3 regions of the Kribbella sp. NPDC050459 genome follow, and region 3 is predicted to be linked to each of the others. Evidence: predicted binding sites of a transcription regulator. Region 3 holds the regulator's gene; each other region holds the start of a gene.
What was found. The regulator HrcA, encoded in region 3, represses chaperone genes, less so after heat shock. The targets are predictions, from matches to a motif close to TTGGCACTCGNNNNNNNCGAGTGCCAA.
Positions count from the first base shown of each region.

Region 1 (4,556 bases), on a different contig from region 3:
GATCCGCATGTCGGTCTCGCCGTGCGCGCGGTGGTGGTGCGTCGAGTGCGCCGGCGTCCAGGCGACGCGGTTGGCGGGCACGATCGAGGTGCCGTGATCCGTGTGGACGGAGATGACGCCGCGGGCGGCGTACACCAGGTGCCCCTGGTCGTGGGTGTGCACCGCGCTGGTGCCCCCGGAAACCCATCGGTGTGCGCCCGCCGACGGCAACAGTTTCGACTCGAGCGGTCGGCCGTCGGGCATGGCGTTATCGGCCATCGGCCACTCTGCGGCACGAGTAAGCGACGGCGTCCCGGTCGATCCGCGTGATGATCAGCGTCGCCGACGCCGCACCCTTCGGAGCAAGCTTCTTGCGCAGCTGCGCCGGATCGAGATCCACCCCGCGCTTCTTGATCTCCAGAGTGCCGATGCCGTTGCTGCGAACCCAGGCGCGCAACGCCTTCTCCTTGTAGGGCAGCTCTTCCAGTACCTCGTACGCCGAGGCGAGCGGCGTCGGCACGTGCTGCGCCGCCGTGACGTAAGCGATGCGCGGATCGAGAAGCCATCCACCCACGGCTGCCGCGACCGCCGTCACCAGACCGGCCCGGACGACGGCGCCGTCCGGCTCGTAGATGTACCGCCCGACCGGCCCGACCTCGGCATCCGGCGCTTCGGCGACACTCGCCTGGCTCGGCAGCAGCGTCGCCCGGCGGGACGTACCGCCGTACAACTTTCCCGACCACAGTGCGGCTTCCTTCACCTCACCGGCGTCACTGATCCACTCGGCCTCCACGCCGTCGGGAATCGCGTCGTGCGGAATGCCGGGCGCCACCTTCACGCACGCGGTCCGCTCCAGGAGCGAGGTGACGAACGACCACGGCGGCGAGTAGGCGTTGTGGTCGAACACGCGCCGCCCGTCGGCCCGCCGCGCAGGATCGGCGAACACCATGTCGTACGGGGTGAGGTCCGTTGTCTGTGCATCGCCTACCAGGACATCGCCGGGCAGGTCGAACGTGGCCAGGTTTGCCCGGGCGACGGCTGCTGTCTCGGGGTCTCGCTCCACGCCGGTGACCCGCAGGCCGGCGCGGGCCATCGTGATCAGGTCGCCGCCGATGCCGCACCCCAGGTCGACCACGGTGTCGATCTGGGTGGCTGCGATCCGTACGGCGCGGTGGGTGCTCACTGTGGTGCGGGTGGACTGCTCCAGGCCGTCCGGGGTGAAGTACATGCGCTCCGCGTCCGGACCGAACTTGGCGGTCGCACGGTGGCGCAGTGCGGCCTGGGTCACCGCAGTCGTGACCAGTGTCGCGTCGTACGAGCGTCTGAGCTTCTCGATGAGCTGGAGCTCTCTGCCGGGGCGGTACTCGGCACAAGCAGCCGCCAGCACCTCAGCGCCTGGTCCGTCGAGCAACGCCGTGACAGTCACCCGGTAAGCCTAGAGCGGGCTGGAACAGCTCCTGCTCCAGCTGCGGGTAGCCATCGAGTACAGGCGCCAGTTCATCGCGGAGCGGGTCTTCGGGCCGTAGATGCCGTCCACCACCAGGTGGTGCTTGCGCTGCACCATCTTGATGACAGTGCGGGTGTTGGTGCCGTAGATGCCGTCGACGGCGAGCTTGGTGCCGTAACAGAAGTTCAGGTTGCGCTGGAGGACCTGGATCGCGGTCTCCGGATCACCTGTCCGGCTGGAGCCGCGGAACGGGTCGTCGCCGTACATGAGGTTGCAGGTCGTGCTCGTGCTGCCCAGGATCGACGGCATCGGGATGCCCCAGCTGCGGTTCACCGGCACGAGCCGGGCAGACCTGCACTGCGGCAGCGCGGCCGCTGCCTTGAGCTCGGCCGCCGTCGCGTCGTTGGACACCGCTTCGTCGACCTTGGGTGCGTCTGCTGCCGGGGCCGCGACGGGCGGGCCGCCGGCCGGTGGCGACTCTTTCGACGCGTTGGCCGCGACGGCGCCGACGCCGACCGCGGCGACGGCGGTCAGGAGCGCGATCGTCCGGCCGGACAGCTTCGGCAACGCGGGCAGCTTGAACGCCATGGGCCCCTCCTGTGATCGCTCTGAGAGAACGGTCGCATGCGGACCCGGGTCCGGCCCAGCGTTCGGCCACATTCCGTACCCGGACGATTACCCGGCCGCCGACAATTCGTCTGGCACTCGAGTTGACCGAGTGCTAATCGCGGCCTAGATTCGGTGTTGGCACTCTCCACACGAGGGTGCCAGCGGTCCGGCCTCTGACCCCCGCGACGGCAGGGGAGCGCGACCACATGCCACAGACAAGCGAATTCGACCGTGGAGGTCAGCAAGTGTCGGTCACGATCAAGCCGCTCGAGGACCGCGTCCTCGTCGCGCCGCTCGAAGCCGAGCAGACCACGAAGTCCGGCCTGGTGATCCCGGACACCGCCAAGGAGAAGCCGCAGGAGGGCGAGATCCTCGCCGTCGGCCCGGGCCGGATCGACGACAACGGCAACCGCGTCCCGCTGGACGTCGCCGTCGGCGACAAGGTCATCTACTCCAAGTACGGCGGCACCGAGGTCAAGTACGACGGCCAGGACTACCTGATCCTGGGCGCCCGCGACATCCTCGCAGTCGTCAGCAAGTGACGATCGCTCGCTGTTCCTGACTGACACCGCCCTGGTGCCCTGACCGGCGCCGGGGCGGAGTCGGTCTGGGACCAGCGAGTCCGTACTGCTTACGAAGAGCGAATTTCAGAGAGGGACTGGATTTTTCATGCCGAAGATCCTCGAGTTCGACGAGAACGCGCGGCGCGCGCTGGAGCGCGGCGTCGACAAGCTCGCGAACACGGTGAAGGTGACGCTCGGCCCGAAGGGCCGTTACGTCGTCCTGGACAAGAAGTGGGGCGCCCCGACCATCACCAACGACGGTGTCACCGTCGCCCGTGAGGTCGAGCTGGACGACCCGTTCGAGAACCTTGGTGCGCAGCTGACCAAGGAGGTCGCCACCAAGACCAACGACATCGCCGGTGACGGCACCACCACCGCGACGGTGCTGGCGCAGGCGCTGGTGCACGAGGGCCTCCGGGCGGTCGCCGCCGGCGCCAACCCGATGGGCCTCAAGCGCGGTATCGAGGCGGCCGTCGAGGCCGTGTCGGCCAAGCTGGTGGACACCGCGAAGCCGGTCGACGACAAGGGCGACATGGCCCACGTCGCGACCATCTCCGCCCGCGACGCCGAGATCGGCGCGCTGATCGCGGACGCGTTCGACAAGGTCGGCAAGGACGGTGTGATCACCGTCGAGGAGTCGAACACCTTCGGGACCGAGCTCGAGTTCACCGAGGGTATGCAGTTCGACAAGGGCTACATCTCGCCGTACTTCATCACCGACGCCGAGGCCGGCGAAGCGGTGCTGGAGGACCCGTACATCCTGATCCACCAGGGCAAGATCTCCGCGATCGCGGACCTGCTGCCGCTGCTGGAGAAGGTCGTGCAGTCCGGCAAGACGCTGCTGATCATCGCCGAGGACGTCGAGGCCGAGGCGCTGTCCACCCTCGTGGTGAACAAGATCCGCGGCAACTTCACCTCGGTCGCCGTCAAGGCGCCGGGCTTCGGCGACCGCCGCAAGGCGATGCTGGAGGACCTGGCCGCGCTCACCGGCGCGCAGGTCGTCGCCCCCGAGGTCGGGCTGAAGCTCGACCAGGTCGGCCTCGAGGTGCTCGGTTCGGCCCGCCGGATCGTGGTCTCGAAGGACAACACGACCGTCGTCGAGGGTTCCGGCAAGGCCGAGGACATCGAGGGCCGGGTCAGCCAGATCAAGTCCGAGATCGAGCGCACCGACTCCGACTGGGACCGCGAGAAGCTGCAGGAGCGGCTGGCCAAGCTGGCCGGCGGCGTCTGCGTGATCAAGGTCGGCGCGGCCACCGAGGTCGAGCTGAAGGAGAAGAAGCACCGGATCGAGGACGCGGTGTCCGCGACCCGGGCCGCGATCGAGGAGGGCATCGTCGCCGGCGGCGGCTCCGCTCTCGTGCACGCGGCGACCGTCCTGGACGGCGGCCTCGACCTCGAAGGTGACGAGGCGACCGGTGTCCGGATCGTCCGCAAGTCGATCGTCGAGCCGCTGCGCTGGATCGCCGAGAACGGCGGCTACGAGGGCTACGTCGTGACGTCGAAGGTGGCCGAGCTCGAGTCCGGCAGCGGCTTCAACGCCGCCACCGGTGAGTACGGCGACCTGCTGGCCCAGGGCGTGCTGGACCCGGTCAAGGTGACCCGGTCCGCGCTCGCCAACGCCGGCTCGATCGCCGCGCTGCTGCTGACGACCGAGACGCTGGTCGTCGACAAGCCCGAGGAAGAGGAGCCCGCCGCGGCCGGTCACGGCCACGGGCACGGTCACTGACCTCAGGCAGTAGTGAAGCCGTAGTCAGGCAGTAGTTCGACAGCACAGCACACAGAGCACCGCCCGGCAGGAAACTGCCGGGCGGTGCTCTGTTCTGATAGGAGCTGTGTCGATTCGCGAGCGTCGTTCCGAGGACCTGCAGGTCTGCGTCGAGTTGTTGCGGGTGGTGCACGAGCAGGCCGGCTATCCGATCAACTGGCCCGCCGACCCGGAGCTGTGGCTGACGCCGGAG
Region 1 covers NZ_JBFAJQ010000002.1:997,263-1,001,818, reverse strand. The annotation lists gene AB0I12_RS10875 (helix-turn-helix transcriptional regulator) at 1-258, opposite strand, end outside; gene AB0I12_RS10870 (class I SAM-dependent methyltransferase) at 248-1,405, opposite strand; gene AB0I12_RS10865 (peptidoglycan-binding domain-containing protein) at 1,415-2,014, opposite strand; gene groES (co-chaperone GroES) at 2,281-2,577, shown strand; gene groL (chaperonin GroEL) at 2,705-4,324, shown strand; gene AB0I12_RS10850 (GNAT family N-acetyltransferase) at 4,431-4,556, shown strand, end outside.
Region 1: groES (co-chaperone GroES) is a predicted target of HrcA. The motif match lies at 2,125-2,151, and genes of this name have one in related genera.

Region 2 (4,556 bases), on a different contig from region 3:
CTCGACGGTCGACGACTTCCACGCCTTCGCGCGGATGCTGCTCACCGGCGGCGCCGGCGTGTTGTCGCCGGCAGCGGCCGCCGAGATGACGACCGATCAACTCACCCCGAAACAGCGTGCCGCGGCTGCTGACTTCCTCGGGCCGGAGACCGGCTGGGGCTACGGGGTGTCCGTTAGCGCCGACCGGTACGGCTGGGCAGGCGGTCTGGGAACGCTGTGGTCGAACAGCCCGGTCGACGGGACCATCTCGATCCTGCTGACCCAGCGGGCGCTCTGGACCTGGCCGGAGGAGTTGTTCGCCGAGGCCGTCGCGCCCGCCTGGTGACTACCGGTCCGGCTTGGTGAACGTCAGGGAGTGCTTGCGGGTCGCTTCCACGGCGCCCTTGGTGTAGGCCCACTGCAGGGTCTCGCCCTTGACCCACAGGTCGGTCTGGTCGGTGTAGTTCGAGGAGAACGCGTGGCCCGAGACACCAGTCAGGTTGACCCAGCGGGACTTGTCGAAGTCCGACAGGTCGACGACCATCCGCATCGACGGGGTCGCGGTCACGGCGTACCCCTCGGCGGCGTCCCAGCCGGTGGCGTCGACGATCGACGCCCCGCCGCCCAGCTCGTACGGGCCGCGGTTGAAGATCTTCCGGACCAGGCTGATGTCCGACGTCCCCAGCGTCTGGTTGGTCAGCGTGAGCTTGTGCAGCCGGCCCCACTGCCAGTTGGACGGCTCCCGCGCCATCTTCTGGGTGATCTCGGTCCGCGCGTTGATCAGTGCCTCGCGCAGGATGTCGTCGCGGCTCTCCCGCTGCGGCGTCCCGATGTTGTCCCACCAGGCGCTGTTCTGCTGCGCGATCAGCGTGTGGATCACCTCGAACCACCTCGAGCCGCCGTCCGGCCAGGTGCCCTCGGGCATCTGGTCGTGGAACGTCAGCGCGAGCAGGTTGCGCCAGACCACGTTGAAGTAGGCCGCGGCCGCAGAGTCCGGCGGCTGGGTGAAGTCCCAGTTCCGGAGGGTGTCCTGGCCCTGCCTGTCGAACGCGTCGTCGATGCTGATCCGGAGCAGGTACGGGACAAGCATCTCGGCGATCTTGTTCTTGGTGTCCAACTGGATCGACGCCATCGCGTTCGCGTCCAGCTTCCCGGCGGCCTTGATCCGGTCGAGGATCTGCTGCGACCGGTAGCCGTAGTCCCAGGAGTTCGTCAGGTAGTAGCTGTACGCGTTCGGCACCACGGCCTGGTTGGCGGTGACGATGATGCCGTCCGGCGGGTCGAACTCGGTCGGCAGCGCGTCGAACGGGACATAGCCCTTCCAGGCGTACTTCGGGTCCCAGCCCGGGACCGGCCAGTCGCCGCGGCCGGTGGTGCGGATCGGCACGAGCCCGGGCGCCTGGTAGCCGATGTGGCCGTCGGTGTCGGCGTACACCAGGTTCTGCGAGGGCACCTCGAACTGCTGCGCGGCGGCCCGGAACTCGGTCCAGTTCTGCGCGGTGTTGATCGCGAACAGCGCGTCGGCGGTCCGGCCCGGATTCAGCGCGGTCCACTGCAGCGCCACGCCGTACGCCGTCGGGTACTTCGCCTGCGTGGCGGCCGACTCACCCACCTTGCGCTCGTCCTCGCCGACGTCCGAGATGAGCGGACCGTGCCGGGTCTCGCGGACGGTGATCTTCACCGGCTCGTCCTCGCCGGCCACCTTGAAGGTCTCCTCACGGGTGGCCATGGCGCGCCACTTGTTGTTGTAGAGGACGTTGTTGCCGTCGATCCGCTCCAGGTACAAGTCCTGGACGTCGGGGTCGAGGTTGGTGAAGCCCCAGGAGATCGCGTTGTTGTGGCCGATCACCACGCCGGGCAGACCGGAGAAGCTGAAGCCGGAGACGTCGAACGGACAGCTCTTGCCGACGTTGTTGCAGTGCAGGCCGACCTGCGTCCAGATGCCCGGCATGGTCGCGCCCAGGTGCGGGTCGTTGGCCAGCAGCGGTTTGCCGGTGGTCGTGTGGTCACCGGAGACCACCCAGGAGTTCGAGCCGACGCCGTCGCCCTGGCCGAGCAGCTGGGGCAGGCCCTTCGCGACCTTCTGCACCGAGTCCAGCGACTTCAGGAGGTCCTGGGTGAGCATCCCGCGGCGGAGCTCCGGACTGACTGGCGCGGTGGTGAACTTGCCGTCCTTGCCGATCGAGCCGCCGGACAGGATCGGCTGGTTCCGGTCGTACGGGTACTGCGGGTAGAGGCTCTCGACGTTGCGCGCCGGGAACGCCGACAGCAGCTTCGTCCGGGTGACCTCCTCGTCCAGGTTGCCGCCGAGGTCCCACGCCATCGCCTTCAGCCATGCCAGCGAGTCCGCGGCGGTCCAGGGCTCAGGGCGGTAGTTCTTCGGCCCGCCGGGCTGGAGGGACAGGACGCCGTACTCCAGGCTCAGACCGGAGCCGCTGTGGGTGGTCAGGTAGGCGTTGACGCCGCGCGCGTAGTCGTCGAGGTACTGCCGGGTGGTCGGGCTGAGCAGCGGCAGTTCCTTCTCGGCGACCCGCCGCCAGCCGAGGGTCCGGATGAACTTGTCCGTCTCGAGCGCTGTCTTGCCGAACAGCTCACTCAGCCGGCCGGACGTGACGTGCCGGCGGAAGTCCATCTCGAAGAACCGGTCCTGCGCGTGCACGTAGCCCTGCGCGGCGAACAGGTCGGCCGGGGTGTCGGCGTAGATCTGCGGGATGCCGTTGGCGTCCCGGACCACGCTGACATCGCCGTCCAGGCCGTCCAGCTCGATCGTTCCGTCGTACGTCGGGAACGAGTGGCGGACGACGAAGACGACGGTTCCCGCGATCACCAGGAGGACCGTGGCGAGGGCGATTCCGCTGATGATGACAACTCGAAGCAGGCGACGCACGGACCCAACCGTAGAGAATCCCCCCGCCCTCCCCAAATGGGGTCCCTCACAACTTTGCGTTGCTCTGCGTCGGCTGGACATGGACGCAGAGTTGAGGTAAGTGGACACGGGTTTGGAATACTTCGGGCGGCTGACGCATTATTAGCAGTCGGGTAGTAGGAGTGCCAGCGGCCTGAAGGGAACCGACCGTGCCGACGTACCAGTACCAGTGCACCGACTGTGGCGAAGCGCTCGAGGTGCGCCAGAGCTTCACGGACGACGCTCTGACCGTGTGCCCGAACTGCGAGGGCAACCTGCGCAAGGTCTTCAACGCGGTGGGCGTCGTGTTCAAGGGCTCCGGCTTCTACCGGACCGACAGCCGGTCGTCCGGCAAGGGCTCGGCGCCGGCGAAGGCCGAGTCGTCGTCCTCGTCGTCCGGCTCGTCCTCGTCTTCTTCGTCGACATCCTCGGGGTCGTCGTCCACCGGGTCCTCGGGATCTTCCTCGTCCTCGAGCAGCTCGTCGTCGTCCTCGGGCTCCAGCGCGGCCTGACCGTCGCCTGTGGATAACTGAAGGGCGGTTGCCGGAGAAACTCGTACCTTCTCCGGCATGAAAATCCCCTCCCCTCGTGACCTGCTCCGGGCCGCCCGGTGGCACCGCCGGCTGCTCGCCGGAGTCGCCGCCGCGGCCGCCGTGTACTTCGGGCTTCTCGCCCTGTCCCCGGCGCCGCCACCGACCGTCGCAGTGCTGGCTGCCGCGCATGACCTGACCGGCGGCGTCACACCGGCGCGCGACGATCTGCGGACCGTCGATCTACCAGCGGGTGCGGTGCCGACCGGTGCGCTCAGACCGGGCAGCGAGCTGACGAATCGCGTGCTCAGCGGACCGGTCAGGGCCGGCGAACCGCTCACCGACGCCAGATTCCTGGCGCCGCCGGCCGTGCCGTCCGGCTCGGTCGCCTACCCGTTCCGCGTCGACGACGCCGACGTCACCGCCCTCCTCCGCGTCGGCGACCGCATCACTCTGTACGCCGCGGCGAGCACCACCGCGGACGCCGCGACCGTGCTGGCCCGCGCCGTTCCCGTGGTCGCTCTGCCGGCCCCTCGATCGATCACCTCGGGAGCGCTGATCGTGGTCGCCGCCGCGCCGGAGGCGGCCGCCCGGCTAGCTCAGGCCGGGGCCAACGCACGCATCACTGTCGCGCTGACGCCGGACACGAGTTGATCACTCGTCGGATTTGTCACGGCACGATGTGTCACGATGCGGCGCGGTCGCTCGCTCTGCCGAACCTGCAGCCCTAACTTGTCCGGGGACAACCACCCGCTTCGTGGAGGCACCCACATGCTCAAGGGCTTCAAGGAATTCATCATGCGCGGCAACGTCGTCGACCTCGCGGTCGCCGTCGTCATCGGCGCAGCGTTCACCAAGATCATCAATGCGGTCGTGGCCGGCTTCATCAACCCGCTGATCGCGGCGATCTTCGGCGAGACCGATCTGACCGGCGTCTGGAACTTCAAGATCAACGGCGCGGAGTTCTCGATCGGCCTGATCCTGGACGCGGCGCTGAACTTCCTGTTCGTCGCGGCGGCCGTCTACTTCTTCATCGTGATGCCGCTGAACAAGCTGGCCGAGCGTCGCCAGCGCGGCGAGGAGCCCGAGCCCGCCCCGCTGACCACCGACCAGGAACTGCTCACCGAGATCCGGGACCTGCT
Region 2 covers NZ_JBFAJQ010000002.1:725,113-729,668, forward strand. The annotation lists gene AB0I12_RS09475 (serine hydrolase domain-containing protein) at 1-325, shown strand, start outside; gene AB0I12_RS09480 (penicillin acylase family protein) at 326-2,866, opposite strand; gene AB0I12_RS09485 (FmdB family zinc ribbon protein) at 3,055-3,396, shown strand; gene AB0I12_RS09490 (SAF domain-containing protein) at 3,454-4,068, shown strand; gene mscL (large conductance mechanosensitive channel protein MscL) at 4,186-4,556, shown strand, end outside.
Region 2: AB0I12_RS09485 (FmdB family zinc ribbon protein) is a predicted target of HrcA. The motif match lies at 3,008-3,034, and genes of this name have one in related genera.

Region 3 (4,556 bases):
CTCCGCGTTCCACGGCACGATCACGTCGACGCCGACCTCGGTCAGCATCTCCACGGCCAACTCGGCCCGCTCGCCCTTGGGCACCGCCTGCACCACGACCACCCGCGGCGCCGCGGCGGGCAGACTCCCGCGCTCGTCGACGGCCACCGTCACACCGGTCTTGCTCGCCGTGACGACAGGCCCCTCGGCCCAGGCGCCGCGCCCGTCCGTCAGGCGAACACGCTCCCCCGGCCCGATCCGCCGTACGACGGCCGCGTGCCGACCCTCGGCCCCGTCGAGGGTCAGCTCGGCACCGGACAGGTCTTCCAGGTGGAAGACCGCGACTCCCATCTAGTGGGCGCCGAAGGCGTCGCGGAGGCGGCCGAAGACGCCCTTGTGGGTGGCCTGGACATGGCCTTGCGGGCGCTCCTCGTCGCGGATCCCGGCCAACTGCTTCAGCAGGTCGGCCTGGGCGTCGTCGAGCTTGGTCGGCGTCTCGACGATCACCTGGACGATCAGGTCGCCGCGACCGGCGTGCCGCAGCCGCGGTACGCCGCGGGCGGACAGCGTCATCGCCGTGCCGGACTGCGTGCCGGGTCGGATCTCCAGCGGGGTCGTCTCACCCTCGAGCGTCGGCAGGTCGATCGTCGTACCGAGCGCCGCCGCGGTCATCGGCAGCGTCACGGTGCAGTGCAGGTCGTCGCCGTTGCGGGTGAAGATGTCGTGCGGCTCGACCTCGATCTCGACGTACAGGTCACCGGCCGGGCCGCCGCCCGGGCCGACCTCGCCCTGACCGGACAGCTGCACGCGCGTCCCGGTGTCGACGCCGCCCGGGATCTTCACCGTGACGGTCCGCCGGGACCGCACGCGGCCGTCGCCGGAGCACTCGACGCACGGGTTCGGGATCGTGGTGCCGTAGCCGCGGCAGTTCGGGCACGGGCGCATGGTGCGCACCTCGCCGAGGAACGACCGCTGCGTGTGCGTCACCTCGCCGCGACCGTGGCAGATCTCGCAGGTGACCGGCTCGGACCCGGCCGCCGCGCCGGACCCGCTACAGGTCGGGCACAGCACGGCGGTGTCGACCTTGAGCTCCCGGGTCGTCCCGAACGCGGCCTCGGCCAGGTCGATCCGCAGCGGGATCAGCGCGTCCTGACCGCGCCGGGTCCGCGGCCGCGGCCCGCGGGTCGCCCCGCCGGTCTGGCCGAAGAACGCGTCCATGATGTCGGTGAACGTGAACGCCTGGCCGAAGCCGGCGCCGCCCGGCCCGCCGCCCGCGGCCGCGAACGGGTCGCCGCCGAGGTCGTGCATCTGCCGCTTCTGCGGGTCACTGAGCACCTGGAACGCGCGCCCGATCTCCTGGAACTTCTGGTGCGCGTCCTCGGAGTCGTTCACGTCCGGGTGGTACTGGCGTGCCAGCTTGCGGTACGCCTTCTTGATCTCGTCCGGTGACGCGTCACGGCTGACACCTAGGACGGCGTAGTAATCGGTGCTCATACTCCAGACCAGGGGGTTGATAGCAAAATCGTCATGACTCAGCCAGGATCTGGCTGACGTAGCGCGCGACGGCCCGTACGGCGCCCATCGTGCTCGGATAGTCCATGTGCGTCGGTCCGACGATGCCCAGCGTGGCCAGCACCTCGGACTTCGAGCCGTAGCCGGTCGCGACCACCGAGGTCGTCGCGAGTTCCTCGAAGGGGTTCTCGTGGCCGATCCGGACGGTCAGCGTCTGCGGGTTGGTCGCCTCGCCGAGCAGCTTGAGCAGGATGACGTGCTCCTCCAGCGCCTCCAGCACCGGCTTCACGTTCCGCTCGAAGTCGTCGCCGTACCGGGTCAGGTTGGCGGCGCCGCCGACCGCGATCCGCTGCTCGCCGACCTCGTCGGTGAACGCCTCCAGCAGCGTGGTGACGATCGCCGCGACCAGTGGCCGGTCGGCCGGCGCGAACAGCTCCGGCACACCGGCCAGCGAGGCCGTCGCGTCGGTCAGGCGCTGACCGGCCAGCGCCGTGTTCAGCCGGGACCGCAGGTCCGCGATCAGCTGCTCGTCGACGTCGTGCGGGTGCTCGACGTGCCGCTGCTCGACCCGGCCGTTGCTCGTGATCAGCACGAGCAGCAGCCGCCGCGGGCTCATCGTGACGACCTCGATGTGCCGCACGCTCGACCGGTTCAGCGACGGGTACTGCACGATGGCGACCTGGCGGGTGATCTGCGCCAGCAGCCGGACGGTCCGGCGGACCACGTCGTCCAGGTCGACCGCTCCGGCCAGGAACGACGTGATCGCCTTCTTCTCGGCGATCGAGAGGGTCTTGACCGTGCTCAGCTTGTCGACGAACAGCCGGTAGCCCGCGTCGGTCGGGATCCGGCCGGCGCTGGTGTGCGGCTGGGTGATGTACCCCTCTTCCTCCAGCGCGGCCATGTCGTTGCGCACGGTGGCCGGGGAGACGCCGAGGTTGTGCCGATCGACCAGAGTCTTCGAGCCGACCGGCTCATGGGTGGCCACGTAGTCCTCGACGATGGCGCGGAGAACGTCCAGCTTGCGGTCGTCGAGCACGCGCACCACCCTCTCGGCCTCTTGGCACTCAATCCTTCAGAGTGCCAGTCTAGGCGGTCTCGGGCGACGCTCCCAACGGAACGGCCTCGGGGCGCGTCACTGTACTGGCCACATCAAGCGGCTGATCCTGCACTGCGGAGTCGACGAACGACTCGAGGACGTCGAGCACGTGGTAGGCCAGCTCGCCGCTGGCCCGGTGCGGCTCGCCGGTGCGCACCGCCCGGGCCATGTCCGCGACGCCGACCCCGCGCCCGGCCCCGGCGTACCCGCCCGAGACCGGTACCTCGGTCCACTCGCGCTGCTCCGGGGTCACGATCTCGACGGTTCCGTCGAAGCCGTTCGGGTCCGGTACGGACAGGCTGCCGTCCGTGCCGTGGACCTCGATCCGCGGCAGCCGCCCGGCCCACACGTCGAACGACATCAGCACCGTGGTCAGCGCGCCCGACTCGTGCTCCAGCACGCCGGTCACGTGGGTCGGCACCTCGACGTCGAACACGGTCCCGGCCCGCGGCCCGGTGTGAATCTTCCGCTGCTGCTTCGCCCGGCCGGCGCGGGCGGTCACCCGCACGACCGGCCCGAGCAGCGTCACCAGGCTGGTCACGTAGTACGGACCCATGTCGAGGACCGGGCCGCCGCCCGGCTGGTAGTAGAACTCGGGCGCCGGGTGCCACAGCTCGTGGCCTGGCGTCACCATGAACGCGGTCGCCGCATGCGGGGCGCCGATGTCACCGCGGTCGATCACGGCCCGGGCAGTCTGGGTGCCGGTGCCGAGGACCGTGTCCGGTGCGCAGCCGATCCGCAGGTCGTTGGCGGCGGCGTACTTGAGCAGCGGCTCCGCCTCGGCGCGGTCCATGGCCAGCGGCTTCTCGCCGTACACGTGCTTGCCGGCGGCCAGCGCGGCCTGGTGCACAGCGGCGTGGGCTGCCGGGATGGTCAGGTTGAGGACGATGTCGACGTCGTCGGCGGCGTACAGCTCGTCCGGCGTCAGCGCGCGGATGCCCTCGTTCGTGCCGGCGATCGCCTCGGCGCGGCTGCGGTCCAGGTCGGCGACCGCGACCACGTCGACACCGGGGAGCTTGCCCAGGTGGTCGAGGTACGTGCCGGAGATGACGCCGGTCCCGACGATGCCGACGTTGGTGGTCTGCCCTGTCACTTGCTCGCCCACAGCAGCCCCCGCTCGATGATCGTGCGGACCTCGGGCGTCTCCAGGTCGTCGAGCTTGTGACCGACCGTGCAGACGAAGACCTTGCCCGCACCCCAGGTGCGGGTCCAGACCGCCGGCATCACGGCGCCCTCGATCCACGGGTAGTCCGGGTGCGCCTCGAACGTCGTCGTGGCCAGGACGTTGTTGGTCGGGTCGTAGTGGATGTAGTACTGCTCGGTGTGCACGTCGAAGTGCGTGATGCCCTCGACGATCGGGTGGTCGGCGACCACGTCGACGCGGTAGTCGGTGAAGCCGTGCGGGTGCGAGATGAACTGCCCGCCGGTGATGAAGCTGTAGTCCACGTTCTTCCGGAACGAGTCGGCGATGCCGCCGTGCCAGCCGGCGAACCCGGTGCCGCGGCGGATCGCCGCCTCCAGGCCCTTGAAGTGGTCCTGCTCGATGTCGCTCATCGTCACGCACTGCAGGACGAGGTCGACGCCGTCCAGGTCGAGATACGCGGCGGTCGTGTCGGAGACCGTGACGTCGAACCCGTTCTCCTTGAGGAACGGGATGAACAGGTCGGTCGCCTCGACCGGCGAGTGCCCTTCCCAGCCGCCCCGGACCACCACAGCACGTCGTGTCGTCACACCGGCCACCCTTCGAAAGTTTCGAGATTCCGTTCGGAACAGTTGCGACTCTAGGTCCCGATGAGAAGGGTTGCCAACCATTAGGCTCAAGGGATGGGCTGGAAGTTCTGGAAGCGGGAGAATCCGATGGATCCGCAGGAGATGCTCGCGCGCGGGCATGCGGAGGCCAACAGCTTTCCGGCGCCGCCGCGGCCGCAGGACACGTTGCCGGTGGGCTCGTTCGGGATGACCGTCGAGG
Region 3 covers NZ_JBFAJQ010000006.1:3,574-8,129, reverse strand. The annotation lists gene AB0I12_RS21060 (16S rRNA (uracil(1498)-N(3))-methyltransferase) at 1-330, opposite strand, end outside; gene dnaJ (molecular chaperone DnaJ) at 331-1,473, opposite strand; gene hrcA (heat-inducible transcriptional repressor HrcA) at 1,505-2,527, opposite strand; gene AB0I12_RS21045 (Gfo/Idh/MocA family oxidoreductase) at 2,577-3,680, opposite strand; gene AB0I12_RS21040 (ThuA domain-containing protein) at 3,677-4,318, opposite strand; partial or broken gene AB0I12_RS21035 (EF-Tu/IF-2/RF-3 family GTPase) at 4,496-4,556, shown strand, end outside.